3 regions of the Catenibacterium sp. GCM10023432 genome follow, and region 1 is predicted to be linked to each of the others. Evidence: a T-box and tRNA genes for the amino acid it is inferred to sense, from the RefSeq annotation. Region 1 holds a T-box; the other regions hold tRNA genes.
What was found. A T-box is a leader RNA that pairs with one kind of tRNA and senses whether it is charged. The one in region 1 lies ahead of tyrS (tyrosine--tRNA ligase), so its partner is inferred to be a tRNA-Tyr.
Positions count from the first base shown of each region.

Region 2: it encodes a tRNA-Tyr, which carries the amino acid that the T-box ahead of tyrS (tyrosine--tRNA ligase) is inferred to sense. The anticodon was not compared.
Region 3: it encodes a tRNA-Tyr, which carries the amino acid that the T-box ahead of tyrS (tyrosine--tRNA ligase) is inferred to sense. The anticodon was not compared.

Region 1 is NZ_JBHSEB010000001.1:44,678-47,949, reverse strand. It holds gene truB (tRNA pseudouridine(55) synthase TruB) at 1-121, opposite strand, end outside; gene tyrS (tyrosine--tRNA ligase) at 162-1,388, opposite strand; T-box leader at 1,421-1,619, opposite strand; gene ACFOZZ_RS00245 (ClC family H(+)/Cl(-) exchange transporter) at 1,652-3,217, opposite strand.
Region 2 is NZ_JBHSEB010000034.1:59,884-63,155, forward strand. It holds gene ACFOZZ_RS04890 (glucose-6-phosphate isomerase) at 1-294, shown strand, start outside; gene ACFOZZ_RS04895 (3-hydroxyacyl-CoA dehydrogenase) at 487-1,425, shown strand; tRNA gene ACFOZZ_RS04900 (tRNA-Gly) at 1,678-1,751, opposite strand; tRNA gene ACFOZZ_RS04905 (tRNA-Lys) at 1,758-1,833, opposite strand; tRNA gene ACFOZZ_RS04910 (tRNA-Gln) at 1,843-1,918, opposite strand; tRNA gene ACFOZZ_RS04915 (tRNA-Tyr) at 1,926-2,010, opposite strand; tRNA gene ACFOZZ_RS04920 (tRNA-Thr) at 2,013-2,088, opposite strand; tRNA gene ACFOZZ_RS04925 (tRNA-Val) at 2,112-2,187, opposite strand; gene ACFOZZ_RS04930 (hypothetical protein) at 2,533-2,868, shown strand; gene ACFOZZ_RS04935 (HEAT repeat domain-containing protein) at 2,892-3,272, opposite strand, start outside.
Region 3 is NZ_JBHSEB010000002.1:18,272-21,543, forward strand. It holds gene ACFOZZ_RS00860 (sensor histidine kinase) at 1-326, shown strand, start outside; gene ACFOZZ_RS00865 (MBL fold metallo-hydrolase) at 364-948, opposite strand; tRNA gene ACFOZZ_RS00870 (tRNA-Val) at 1,166-1,241, shown strand; tRNA gene ACFOZZ_RS00875 (tRNA-Thr) at 1,267-1,342, shown strand; tRNA gene ACFOZZ_RS00880 (tRNA-Tyr) at 1,345-1,429, shown strand; tRNA gene ACFOZZ_RS00885 (tRNA-Gly) at 1,436-1,509, shown strand; tRNA gene ACFOZZ_RS00890 (tRNA-Asn) at 1,526-1,600, shown strand; tRNA gene ACFOZZ_RS00895 (tRNA-Glu) at 1,603-1,678, shown strand; tRNA gene ACFOZZ_RS00900 (tRNA-Gly) at 1,714-1,787, shown strand; gene ACFOZZ_RS00905 (hypothetical protein) at 1,864-2,109, opposite strand; gene ACFOZZ_RS00910 (hypothetical protein) at 2,079-2,264, opposite strand; gene ACFOZZ_RS00915 (aldo/keto reductase) at 2,463-3,272, opposite strand, start outside.

The sequences.
Region 1 (3,272 bases):
CCAAAGGGTCTAGTGTGCCACAATGTCCTACTTTTTTAGTATGCATAATACGTCTCACATAATTAACGACATCATGACTTGTCATACCCTGTGGTTTATTAATTAAAATAATACCATCCATCTACTCACATCCTTCCTAAAAAAAGCAGACTATTGTCTGCTTAGATATGATTAATAACGAAGTACTTCTTCTTACCTCTTCTAATAACAGTCACCTTGCCACCAAAAGCATTATCTTTAGATACAACAAACTTTTCATCAGTGACCTTTTCACCATTTACAAGAACACTTCCACCTTTTACGAACTGTCTTGCTTCACGATTACTAGAAGCAGCACCTGCTTTTACTAATACATTTAAAATCTGTTCATCTTCAGTGACATCAATACTTGGCACACCATTGAAGCACTGTTTTACCTGTTCATAAGTCATGCTCTTGATATCACCACTGAACAATTTTTCAGAAATGTTGACAGCTTCTTCATAAGCATCTGCACCATGAATGAAAGTAATAACTTCTTTCGCAAGTGCTTTATGTGCTTTTCTTAAGTGTGGTTCATTCTTATTTGATTCTTCTAATGCTTCAATTTCTTCTTTAGATAAGAAAGTGAGATATTTTAAGTAATCAATAACTTTGCTGTCTTCACTATTAATGAAGAACTGATACATCTCGTATGGTGAAGTCTTTTCTCTGTCTAACCAGATTGCATTTCCTTCTGATTTACCAAACTTAGTACCATCACTCTTAGTAAGTAAAGGCATAGTGAATCCATATGCTTCATCACCAGTCTTCTTTCTAATTAATTCAATACCTGCAGTAATATTACCCCACTGGTCCTGACCAGCAACCTGTAAATCACAGCCTTTATTTTCATGTAGGTAATAGAAGTCCATTGCCTGCATAATCATATAAGAGAATTCAGTGAAAGTGATTCCTTCATCTAATCTTCTTCTGATAATATCCTTTGATAACATGTAGTTGATATTAAAATATTTACCATAATCTCTTAACCAGTCAATGAAATTTATATCCTTAGACCAATCTAAGTTATTGACTACTTCAAAACCGAATAAGTCTTCAGCCTGCTTCTTTAAGCAGTCGAAGTTATGCTGTACCTGTTCTTTTGTGATCATTGGTCTTTCAGTTGTTGGCTTTGGATCCCCAATCTGTCCAGTTGCACCACCGACTAAAAGAATTGGATGATGACCTGCATCCTTTAATCTCTTAGACATTAAGAAAGATGAGAAATGTCCAATATGTAAAGAATCCCCAGTTGGGTCAGTACCAATATAGAATGTCATTCCTCCTGCATTTAACTTATCTTTTAAGTCTTCAGAACTTACATCTTTAATGAGGCCACGCCACACTAATTCATCATAAAATGTCATAATTTCCTCCTATAATATAAAAGAGAATCCATCCAAAGGACGAATTCTCGCGTTACCACCTTTATTCATGTCATAGACATGCTCTCTTGTTGATAACGGTGTACTCACCGTCTAGACTTTGCATCTAGAAGCTCCAAAGTGTATTCGTTCATACTGCTGCTCTTATTTTCACCAGCCATAAGTTCTCTAAACCAGCGCATATGAATTACTTGTCTTCTTCATCGCAATTAAAAGTCTACATGAATTCATGATGTTTGTCAATATCAGCTTGTAAAGACACTTTCCAACATCAGTTTCGTCTCATCAAGGTGGAATGCATCTACTAAGACAATGACACGATCTCCTGAAATAAGCTTAGTATCTCCTTTTGGAATGATTTCTTCTCCACCACGAATAACGGAAACAATCAAACTGCGGCGTGGCAGCTGCAAATCCTTAATATACTGATCACAAGTTTTTGAACCAAGGCCAACTGTATAGCCAATGAGTTCCTTACTATCCGCATATTCATCCATAGAATGATAAGGCTGATTGTTTAAAAGATTTGTTAAAAGACTCTCATAAATTGGTTCGCTATGTAAAAGATTGGCGACATAGTAAGAAACAAAGGATACTAACGCAATTGGTAGGAGCATCTTTAAAGTTCCACTCATTTCCGCAATAAGTACAATACCAGTAATCGGTGCTCTTACAATGGCACTAAAGTAAGCAGCCATTGCCATAATAATGAAGTTCATAAAATACTCAGAAGGAACACCACACATAATAGCAACCTTACCTACACTTGCACCAATCAGACTTCCAAGAATGAGTAATGGAAAGAAGATTCCTCCAGCCGCACCTGATCCAAATGAAACACATGAAATCAATAATTTTAATATAAACAATAAGACAAGAGTAGATAAAACAAGATTTGGTTCATTGAGATATTCTACAAGTTTATGTCCTCCACCCATGACAAGTGGACAATAAAATCCTAAAATTCCAGATAACACCAAGGGTATAAAGACTCTTTGATGTTTCTTTAAGAGTGGTGTTTTCTTATAAAGTTTAATAGTTCCCATTGTAACCTTATTATAGAAAGCACCTAATATACCAGCGACAATACCGAGAATAATAACCCAGAAATAATTCTTTAAAGGGAATGTCTCTTTGATTGAGAAAGCTAAAGTAGGTGATAACCCAAAGATATTTCTACTTAAGAAATCCGCAGTAATAGATGCAATCATTACAGAAACAAGTGCACTTGTAGAGAAGTTCTTATGAACTTCTTCTAAAGCAAACATGATACCTGCAAGAGGTGCATTGAATGCGGCTGATAAGCCAGCTGCGGCACCTGCTGTCATTAAATAACGTTCTTCAGTTTTTACACGTTTTCCTTTTTTCGCAAGAGCTTTACCAACCATACCACCTAGCTGGATACTTGGACCTTCTCTCCCTAATGATAAGCCGCCTACAAGTGCAAGTGCACCTGCACAGAATTTTGCAAGTAAGACTCTCCACCAGCATTCATCAATACGTCCCTGTACTTCTGCTTCTAGCTGTGGAATACCAGAGCCTCCAATCATAGGCTCCCACTTTAAAAAGACTGAAATAATAAGACCTAATACAATAAGGCCAATGATCCACAAAGGCCAATAAGACACGTTATGTGCGACAAAGTCCCTTATAGTAAAATAGATAGATTCTGCATTTGATAAAACAAGACGATAAACGATACAGACAGCACCTGACACGATACCAACAAGTAAGCCTTCATAAGCCAAGCGCTTATTGAGTTTGCTTCTTTCTCGTAATATATTTGCAGTATCAGACTGATTTTTAAGCATATATAATCCTCCCAGTAATTATAATGAGCCATACTATTTTAGCACATTCTAAACC
Region 2 (3,272 bases), on a different contig from region 1:
AGTGATGCAGATAACTTAGATGGTTTGAACTATTTAGCTGGTAAGACAGTTGATTATGTTAACCAGAAAGCATGTGAAGGTACTATTGATGCCCATGTAAATGTTGGTAACGTACCTAACATTCAGATCACTCTTGATCATGTTGATGCATATAGCTTCGGTTATATGGTATACTTCTTCGAAAAGGCTTGTGCAATGAGCGTTTACCTATTAGGTGTTAACCCATTCAATCAGCCAGGTGTTGAAGTTTATAAGAAGAATATGTTCAAGCTTTTAGGTAAGCCTGGATATTAATAAGAAATCCCGCAATCGCGGGATTTTTTTGTACAATGTGATGAGTTTGTAAGAAATTGTGATGTTTTTCACAAAGTGTACTGGATAATCTCTTTTTAATCAGTATAATAAAAGCGAGATGATGTTAAAAAGATAGTAGTGAGGCAGAAGAAATTGTTCTTCTGTTTTCATTTTACTAGAGAGGAGACAAACATGAAGAACATTACTATTATGGGTGGCGGCGTTCTGGGATCACAGATTGCATTCCAGGCAGCATATTGTGGTTTTGATGTAACAATCTGGTTAAGAAGTGAAGGCAGTATAGGGCGTACACAGCCTAAGCTTGATTCTATCAAGCAGTCTTATATTGATGCAATCAATCTCATGGATATTGATAAATCTATCAATACATGGTGTATGGGTATTGCAGGCTATGATGATTTTGATAAGGAGAACTGCCTAGAAAAGGTAGAACGTGCTTATTCTACAATCAAGCTAGAGCTTGATATGAAAACAGCAGTTAAAGATGCTGATTTAGTCATTGAATCTATGACAGAAAATATGGAAGCTAAGAAGGATGTCTATACAAAGATGGCTCCCCTACTTCCTGATAAAACAATTCTAGTTACTAATTCTTCTACTATGCTTCCTAGTAAATTAGCTAAGTTTACTGGTAGACCTGATAAGTTCCTTGCATTACACTTTGCAAATACGATTTGGAAGAATAATATGACAGAAGTTATGATGCAGGATAAGACAAATAAAGCATGCTTTGATGAAGTCATGAAGTTTGCAAAAGAGATTAGAATGATTCCATTGCCTGTCAATAAAGAAAAGTCTGGTTACCTACTCAATTCTATGTTGATTCCATTATTATTCTCAGGTATGGATTTAATGGTCAATGGTATCTCTGATCCTGAAAGTATTGATAAAGCATGGACTTTAGGTACTGGTGCACCTAAAGGACCATTCCAGATTCTTGATACAGTAGGATTAAAGACTGCCTATGAGATTGTAGGCATGTATGTAAAGATTCCTGGTTTCCTAGCACCTTATAATTTTAAAGGTATGCATAAGATGTTGAAGTCTTATATTGATCAAGGAAAACTAGGATATAGTACTGGTGAAGGATTCTATAAGTACAAAAAATAAGTAACTAAGCTAAATAAATGCCAGGAGTTTATACACCTGGCATTTATTTTTACATCGTATTTATTCAAAGTGATTTTCTCTAAATCAGCAAATACTTTTTTTATCAAGTGCTACTGCATCCTCAGAGATTTCCTGTTCAGATTCAAAGATTGCTTTGTCATTGCGTTTTGATTTGCTAATTCAGCGTTCCTATTAAAAAAATAGTTTACAGGTACAAAAAAAGTCAATCCGAAGATTGACTAATTCATAAATTGGAGCGGGTGATGGGAATCGAACCCACGTAGTCAGCTTGGAAGGCTGAAGTTCTACCATTGAACTACACCCGCATAGGATGGTGACTCGCAGGGGATTTGAACCCCTGACCCTCTGATTAAAAGTCAGATGCTCTGCCATCTGAGCTAGCGAGTCATAAAAAGATGGCTGGGATAACTGGATTCGAACCAGTGAAATGACAGAGTCAAAGTCTGTTGCCTTACCCCTTGGCTATATCCCAATAAAGATGGTGGGGAGGGACGGATTCGAACCATCGAACTCGTAGAGAACTGAGTTACAGTCAGCCGCGTTTAGCCACTTCGCTACCTCCCCACTGGTGCCGACTAGAGGAATTGAACCCCCAACCTACTGATTACAAGTCAGTTGCTCTACCAATTGAGCTAAGTCGGCAAATATTGAGCTATAAAATAAAATGGTGGAGGTTAACGGGCTCGAACCGCTGACCCTCTGCTTGTAAGGCAGATGCTCTCCCAACTGAGCTAAACCTCCGCTGCGGCTACTATATTATCATCATATTTATTCTAAGTCAACAGAAAATAGAAACTTTTTTGTAGTTTTGTATATAGGTATATTTGATTAAATGACGCTTTTTTTAATTTTTATTGATTTCTTCAAGTTTTTTTCTATTTTATTTGCTTTTTGTTATAGAAACGATTACAATTTAACTGTACCAGATAGCAGGTACATTTTAAAGGCTCTTGTTTAAGGCCGCTCTCAATGACACATACATTTGCTTTCCTTATTCAAGAGCTTTTATTGTGTCATGGGAGCATTTTTTTATTTGACAAATACTCTAATAGAGACTATATTCATTTAAAGCAGAGAGGTGATAGTATGCAAAGATTCACATTTGATGATGAAGATGACTCTATTCAAAAAGCCAAGAGAGTAAATTCTATTCAACAGAAAGAGAACGAGCCAGAAGTCAAAGAGGTAGTCAAAACGAAAGTGAAACATAAGAAATCACATTCTTTACCTAAACGTACTAAAACGAAGGTAAAGTATAAAGAGAAATCACATCCTGTGATGACTTTCATTAAGAATTTCATATTATTAGTATTACTTGCAATTATATTAGTGGCACTTGCGTTTGGTATACGTTTTTATTTAGATAACCCAGAAACAGTGAAACAGTGGTTCTGGCAAGGATATCGTTATTTATTCAGATAGAAAAAGAGGTCCTGATGGGACCTCTATTTGTTTACCTGAATGATGAAGAAATAAGCCATTGTCTTACCTCTAGGCACATCATAATGTTCTATGAGTGTAAGATAGTCTGAATTAAGTCTTAAATTCTTCTCTACAAGAGATATTTCAGTTGTATAGATAAATACATACCCTTCTGGTAAAACGTGTCTATGGATACGTTTAAAGAAGTTATCATAGATATTCTTTAAAGCACGTGTATCTTTCATCTGTGCATAAGTAGGCATATCAGTAAATATTTCATCAAACATTTCATTATTCACAAAACGGTTGGCATCTTTATTTACAAAGTGGATTGGCTGATTAGCCGCAATCGCATTTTTCTTAGCTGCTTCTAAGCCTTCTCCATAAATATCTAATCCCATAGC
Region 3 (3,272 bases), on a different contig from region 1:
GTGTATTTGATAATCTTATTTCTAATGCACTCAAGTATGGCTATCATAACACCGATTTAAAGATAGAAGTATCCGGTGATGAGAAATATGCAACTGTTAAAGTCATCAATCATGGTGATACTATTGCACCAGAGGATATCCCACTTCTATTTAATAAATTTTTTCGTACAGACTCATCACGAAACTCTAAAACAGGTGGTACTGGCTTAGGACTAGCAATCACTAAGAATATAGTAGACCTTCATCATGGTGATATTTCTGTTACAAGTGATGATCAAATTACAACATTCATCGTCAAATTCAACAGATATTTCGATCAGAACTAACATAAAAGACCACATCAAGTGGTCTTTTCATTTTGGACTATAATTTCAACCTTTCACCTGGCTTTATATATAAAGCATGAGGTGACTTAAAGCTTTTCGCAATATCTTCATCATATAATTGAGTAGGTGAAGTATGAATAGGAATAAAATAACGAGAATCAATCACATGTGCACAACGACTCGCTTCCTGTGCACTCATATTATAAATACCATCTACTGGTAATAATGCATAATCTAAATCATTGAAGCTTTCCATTTCAGGATAATAGTTTGTATCTCCTGCACCATATAATGTAATACCATCTACAGTCATAATAAAACCAACACATTCTTCTCTTGTATGATTCTTATTTTCTGCAGGTGTTCCTTCAATCATTACTTTCTTGATCTTCTTAATAGGATATTCACCATCCACAAATAAATCTCCATGTCTTAAAATCACACCATCATCTTTTAATGTGACAAGATCAACCTGATTATGATCACTATGTTCATGCGTTACAATCACAATATCTGCAGGCATCTCATAACCTTCACCTGCATAAGGATCAACATAAATCACTACACCCTCATTAGACACAATGCGATAACTTCCATGTCCTTGATACAATAATTCTGCCATTTTTTATATCTCCTTTATCACTTATTCAATTATAACTTTTCTTATTGCACAGTGCGATAGAATGGCAAAAAATAAAAAAATTAAATTTAGTTAAAAAAATTGTAAAAACCTGTTGACGAATCGCATAACACTTGGTATATTATATGAGCGTGCTTGGTTGGGATATGGCACTAACACTTAAGCATCGGTCTAATGGCCGGTATATCCCAAGAATATTGGAGGTTTAGCTCAGTTGGGAGAGCATCTGCCTTACAAGCAGAGGGTCAGCGGTTCGAGCCCGTTAACCTCCACCATTTTTATTAAAATTTAGCAACACACGCCGACTTAGCTCAATTGGTAGAGCAACTGACTTGTAATCAGTAGGTTGGGGGTTCAATTCCTCTAGTCGGCACCAGTGGGGAGGTAGCGAAGTGGCTAAACGCGGCTGACTGTAACTCAGTTCTCTACGAGTTCGATGGTTCGAATCCGTCCCTCCCCACCATTCCATGCGGGTGTAGTTCAATGGTAGAACTTCAGCCTTCCAAGCTGACTACGTGGGTTCGATTCCCATCACCCGCTCCATTTTATATTTAAAAGTGCTTGAATAGCTCAGCGGTAGAGCAATCGGCTGTTAACCGATCGGTCGGGGGTTCAAATCCCTCTTCAAGCGCCAGTGGCCGGTTGGAGAAACGGTTAACTCACATGCCTTTCACGCATGCATTCACGGGTTCGAATCCCGTACCGGTCACCATTTCTCAAAATACGATCGAAAGATCGTTTTCATTTGCGGGTGTAGTTCAATGGTAGAACTTCAGCCTTCCAAGCTGACTACGTGGGTTCGATTCCCATCACCCGCTCCATACGATTAGAAGATAGACTAAGGTCTATTTTTTTATTATCTAAATACCCACAGTTACGAGCTGTGGGTATTTTCATTTATTCTAATAATTCAAAACTATTAATTAATTCATTTTTAGATTCATACAATAATTCAGTTTTACCTGAATCAACATCATATGTATATATACCTTGATGTTTATTATTGCGCCCAAGAAGAATAATCTGATGAGAAGAACTAAAACAAGCATACTGTGTTACATCCATAATTTCATCAATATTAATTCCTGCTTTCTTCTTAATTGTTTTTGTATCTAAATATATGTATGATATTGAGGATTCCAAGCTGGAATGGTGTCACTTTCAGTAAATGCAAGATTTCCACTTTCCATTGGAAGCATTCTATAGACTAACTTGCGATTTGTAGAATAGATACATTTGAGTTGATTATTCTTTAAACGATAAATATGCGTATTAGGTGCAATATACTTATAATTCATTGTCCCTTTTGTATTTATACATATAGACACCAAAAAATTATCGACACAATTTTAGTGAAATACCTCGGCTTCTACATTATAAATATTCTCTTATGTCACATACAATCATGCGACACCTGTTAGATGTAGATCCATATTTAATTTTGTCATGTGAACTACCTTGACTTCAAATACGGAGTATTAAGTCGAGATAGTTCACTATTCATTAGTTCTTCTTTCTTTCACAATCTTGTCGAACCATTCAACCATATTAGGATCATTATGAGAGAAGAATAAGCTATTACTAGTATCTAATGTTTTAATAGAATTCATGTCTTCTTCTGTTAATTCAAAATCAAAGACATTGATATTTTCCTGCATTCTTTCAATATGAGTAGACTTGCAGGCAACAATAACACCTCTTTGAATAAGCCATCTCAACATAACCTGGGCAGAACTCTTATTATATTTCTTACCAATAGAAACTAATGTTTCATTAGTAAATAGATTATTTCTTCCTTCACCAAATGGAGCCCATGCTTCCATCTTTACACCATGTTTTTCCATGTTTTCCTGAGCACACCATTGTGCATTAAAAGGATTGACTTCTACTTGATTCACTGCAGGAATAACCTTTCTATCAAACATACAAATATCTGTCAAACGATCAGGATAGAAATTAGAAACACCAATTGCTTTAATTTTACCTTCCGCATATAATTCTTCTAAAGCACGATAAGCACCATAATAATCACTAAAAGGCTGATGAAGCAAACACAAATCTAAATAATCTGTTTTTAGTTTTCTTAATGATTCTTCTACTGAAGCCTTACACTCTTCATAACCATAATGATCAATCCACACTTTAGTAGTAATAAAGAGTTCTTCTCTAGGTACACCACATTCCACAATCGCATCTCCTACTTCACTTTCATTGAAGTAGCTCTGTGCTGTATCAATGCCTCTATATCCTGACTTAATTGCATCTAAGACACATCTCTTAGTATCTTCTTTAGGAATCTGATAGAC